One region of the Larkinella sp. genome, then DNA from elsewhere that is predicted to be linked to it. Evidence: riboswitches for the same ligand, from Rfam matches in the RefSeq annotation. Region 1 holds a riboswitch; the other holds the start of a gene.
The links. Region 1 has a riboswitch for cobalamin ahead of ACO064_RS30565 (TonB-dependent receptor plug domain-containing protein). Riboswitches for the same ligand answer to the same signal wherever they lie in the genome.
Positions count from the first base shown of each region.

Region 2: linked by a shared signal. The riboswitch ahead of metE (5-methyltetrahydropteroyltriglutamate--homocysteine S-methyltransferase) and the one ahead of ACO064_RS30565 (TonB-dependent receptor plug domain-containing protein) in region 1 are both predicted to bind cobalamin.

Region 1 is NZ_OZ245776.1:7,699,401-7,701,603, forward strand. It holds gene ACO064_RS30555 (2,3,4,5-tetrahydropyridine-2,6-dicarboxylate N-succinyltransferase) at 1-531, shown strand, start outside; gene ACO064_RS30560 (helix-turn-helix transcriptional regulator) at 724-1,128, shown strand; cobalamin riboswitch at 1,154-1,357, shown strand; gene ACO064_RS30565 (TonB-dependent receptor plug domain-containing protein) at 1,448-2,203, shown strand, end outside.
Region 2 is NZ_OZ245776.1:5,869,066-5,871,268, reverse strand. It holds gene metE (5-methyltetrahydropteroyltriglutamate--homocysteine S-methyltransferase) at 1-1,014, opposite strand, end outside; cobalamin riboswitch at 1,173-1,374, opposite strand; gene ACO064_RS22965 (hypothetical protein) at 1,611-2,060, shown strand; gene ACO064_RS22960 (hypothetical protein) at 2,062-2,203, opposite strand, start outside.

The DNA of each region.
Region 1 (2,203 bases):
GTTCCACCAGCCGTTGCCCGCTATGGTTCCTACATTGCACCAGGAGCGATTCTAATGCCGTCTTATGTAAATGTCGGTGCTTACGTCGATGAGCGAACCATGGTCGATACGTGGGCTACGGTGGGCAGTTGTGCACAGATCGGAAAGGACGTTCACCTCAGTGGGGGAGTAGGCATCGGCGGGGTGCTGGAACCACCCCAGGCGTCGCCCGTTATTGTGGAAGACGGCGCCTTCATCGGCTCCCGCTGCATCGTCGTGGAAGGCGCACACATTGGCAAAAGAGCCGTCCTGGGGGCCGGTGTCACCATCACCGGCAGTTCCAAAATTATCGACGTCACCGGTTCAACACCGGTCGAACACCGGGGCTATGTCCCCGACAATTCCGTCGTCATCCCGGGTACTATTGCTAAAGAATTTGCAGCCGGTGTCTACCAGGTTCCCTGCGCGCTGATCATCGGTCTGCGCAAGGAATCGACGGATTTGAAAACGTCGCTTAACGACGCGCTGCGCACAAACAATGTAACGGTTTAAACCGTGATACATCTGTAAACGAGCAGTCTCCTTCTATCTAAATTCACAAAAGCCAATTTTACATCAGTAACGTTGGCTTTTTCTATTTGTAAACTATTAACATTTGTACTATTTACATTATTAACAAATATTGATTTACATTTGTGTTGCTATGCGTTGTAAACTGATTACTTTTGTAAAAAACATACCGCCATGAATGTAAATGACAAAATTAAACAGGTACTGAAGGACAAGAACTTAACCCCTTCTTATTTCGCTGATGAAATCGGGGTTCAACGGTCGAGCATCTCTCACATCCTCTCGGGACGCAACCGCCCCAGCTTCGACATCATCCAGAAGATCATTCGCCGGTTTCCCGAGCTAGGTTACGATTGGATACTGGAAGAAGATCAACCCTTAACAAATGTAAATCCTCGTCCGGTCGCCATGCCAGCCATTTCGCGCAAGCCCAGCCCGCAACCCGAAATTGTAGACGAAAAACCGCCTTATACTGCCCCGCCACAATCGTCTGTAGCGAAAAATAAAGAAGAAAAAACCATAGAGCGAATTCTGATTTTCTACACCGACGGCACCTTCCGGGAGTACGCGCCGTCATAAATAATTGGAGAATCCTCCACAACCTGCTACCTTTGTCGCATTAGGTGCCGCCTGCCGATTTTGGGCAGGGTTGGCTTAATAGGGAAGTCGGTGCAAAACCGATGCTGTCCCCGCAACTGTAAACCCGTACGAACTGATTTCCTCTTCTTGCCACTGTCCGCTTTCGTTCGGATGGGAAGGCCGAAATCAGTGGGTGAGCCAGGAGACCTGCCTAAAACAACGATGCTCAGTTTCTTTCGGGTGAAAAGGAAACCGGGTTTTACGGCTCCCAATCCTTTTTACGAGGGAATTGACGGCCACTTTTTTACTTAATTCAGCTATGATGCGGTATAGAGACGGGATTATCCTGTCCTTACTGGTGGGTTCGTTTTCGGTTGTGAACGGCCAAACCAACGGTACTGACCAAACGTTACCCGCCGTAACGATTCGTGGAACCACGCCCGAGCGGTTTTCGGCCGGGCAAAAAACCCAGCGGATCGACTCCGTGACGCTCGAACAGTTCCGTTTTCAAACGCTGACGGACCTCCTGACCTATACGACCCCCATTGCGTTTAAGGTATACGGTGCGGGCCAGTTATCGACCGCTTCGTTCCGCGGTACCTCGGCCAATCACACCGCCGTGCTCTGGAACGGAATCAACATTAACCAGCCAACGCTTGGGCTTAGCGACTTCTCAACGCTGCCCGTCACCGGTTTCGATCAGCTTGCGGTTCAGTATGGCTCCTCCGCCAGTTGCGTGGGTTCGGATGCCGTGGGGGGCAGTATTCTGCTCATGAACAATCCGAAGTGGCAGCAACCCGGTTTTCAGGCTTCCGTCGGGCAGCAGCTCGGAAGTTTCCGGAATTACGGAACCCAGCTTGGAATCCGGTTTGTGAGTACCGCCGGAAAGCGCTGGCAGATCGCCGGGAAATCGTTCTTCTACACCACCAACGCCAACAATGATTTCCCATATCGCGAACGGGGAAATTACTTCGTCGAACATTCGATCACCAAACAGAAGGGCTTCATTCAGGATTTGTATTTCCGAAACCAGAAAAACCAGCAGCTTTCGGTGAACCTCTGGTTAACGGATAAC
Region 2 (2,203 bases), 1.8 Mb from region 1:
TGTGTGCAGTAGAGAACACGAAGGTGCTATCCACACACGGTTTTGGCCCAGGGCGTCAGTGGCTTTCCGAATCAGGCTGAGTGAACGGGTCAGGTCATTGATCCAGATGTTCCGGCCATCCACCACGCCCAGCGATAGGATGGTTTTCCGATCGACAAAATCCGTGTTTAACAGATCATCCAGTTGATTGGGGCAGCGAACCAGATCGATGTGCAGCGCATCGACGGGCAATTGCGTCGCCAGCGTCAGATTTTCGCCGAAACATTCAAAATAGGAAGCGACCAGAAATTTCAGGTTTGGAAACCGTTCGCGCAAAAACCGGTAGGCCGTAGCGTAAGCTATCTGTTGTTGCTCGTCCGCATCCAGCACCAGACCCGGTTCGTCAAACTGAATCCATTCGGCACCCTGTGCTTCCAAACGGCTCAGAATCTGTTCATACACCGGCAGCAGTCGTTCGAGCAAATCCAGCCGGTGAAAACCGTCCTCTTTTTCTTTTCCCAGCAACAGATACGTTACCGGCCCCGGCAAAACCGGTTTTGGAATACGGCCCAATACGGTTTTGGCTTCCTCAAAATCCGTGAAAACTTTCCCGGAACGCAGCGAAAACGACTGCGCTTTGCTGAATTCGGGAACCAGATAATGGTAATTGGTGTCGAACCACTTTGTCATTTCCAGAGCAATGAGATCCAGACCATCCTGCTGATAGCCGCGGGCCATCGCAAAATACAGATCCAGTTCGCGCCCCCCCGGTTTTTCGGCGAGCGGCCGAAACCGTTCCGGAATGGCGTCGATGGTCAGCGACCAATCCAGGATCTGATCGTAAAACGAGAAATCGTTGCACGGAATGAGCGAGATGCCGGCCTGTTGCTGGGTGAGCCAGTTGTCGCGCCGGATGTGTTGCCCGGCTTCGACCAGTTGGTCATGCGTAATTTTTCCGGCCCAGTACTGTTCACTGGCCTTTTTGAGTTCGCGGTGGCTACCGATTCGTGGATAGCCGAGGTTGTGTGCGACCATTTTGTGGGTTGTTTAATAATGGTACAGAATTCTTTGCCGAACTCCCTACACCCGCACGCTGCGGAACACCCAACACAATGACACACCCCACCCAGCCCTTGAAAGACAGGAAGATAAGAGAAAGTCAAGATTTGATGGAAGCCCAGAAGCGTGTAGGCTGAATCAATATGGCTAAGGCAAGTCTCCTGGCTTGTGACGGTATTTGCCGTCCTTCTCATCCCGCCCTGGGCAGAACAATGGACATCGAGGGCAAACCCTTTTCTATGGTCACTGACAGTAGCAACGTCTGCTCGTGATTTTCACACGATTCCTTTTTCATTCCCCGAATCTCCCGGGGAAACCATTAGCGTATTTGACGGAAAACAAAGAACAACGGCACAAACTAACGCCAATCCGGCGGAAAAAACAAACCGGCTTCCTGAACCACCCATCAGAAAAACCGGGTACAGCCAACCATTGTTGGGTTTTGGAGGTTGTACAAAAAGGAACGAAAAATGTAAAATGTCGAACGCCAAATGGAAAAGAGAGAGCCAGCCGACTACTTTTACATTTAGCATTCGTCATTTTACATTTTTCATTCTCTTCATTTAAATTCAATGCAATATCTCCTGCCTTCAGGACTCCTGATTTTGATTCTCAGTAGCTGCGGTGACCGTTCCCGCCGGTCGGAAACGACGGAAAACCGGGCTGATTCGACGGTTACGTCTATCGATACCGTTTGCTACCGGCAGGTGGTGGGGCGCGATACCACGCTGCTCCGGCTGGTCATTCAGGGCGCCGACGTAACGGGCGAGCTGGCCATTTTGCCGGATGAGAAAGACCGGGCGCGGGGCCCGTTGCAGGGAACGTTAACGAAGAATCAGATCCGGGCCGACTGGCAGCGCTCGGGTGAAGGCGTTACGCAACCGCACGAAATCACCTTCACGCTCACCGGCGATGCCATTACGTGGCACGAAGGCGAGCGTGTGGAAACAGAAGGAAGGTGGGTGTTGAAAAAACCGGAAGGCGGTTTTAGGTATACGTTACTGAAGACAGAATGCCGGTAGATTATTCCAGCCCCAAATCGGTCAGGATTTTCTGCGTTTTGGCGTCATAACTCTCCACGGTTTTCAATTCGATGGCAAAGGAGTTGTTTTTGCCAAACGAACTCGCATCAATGATTTTGGAAACCCGGTAATCCAGTTGTTCG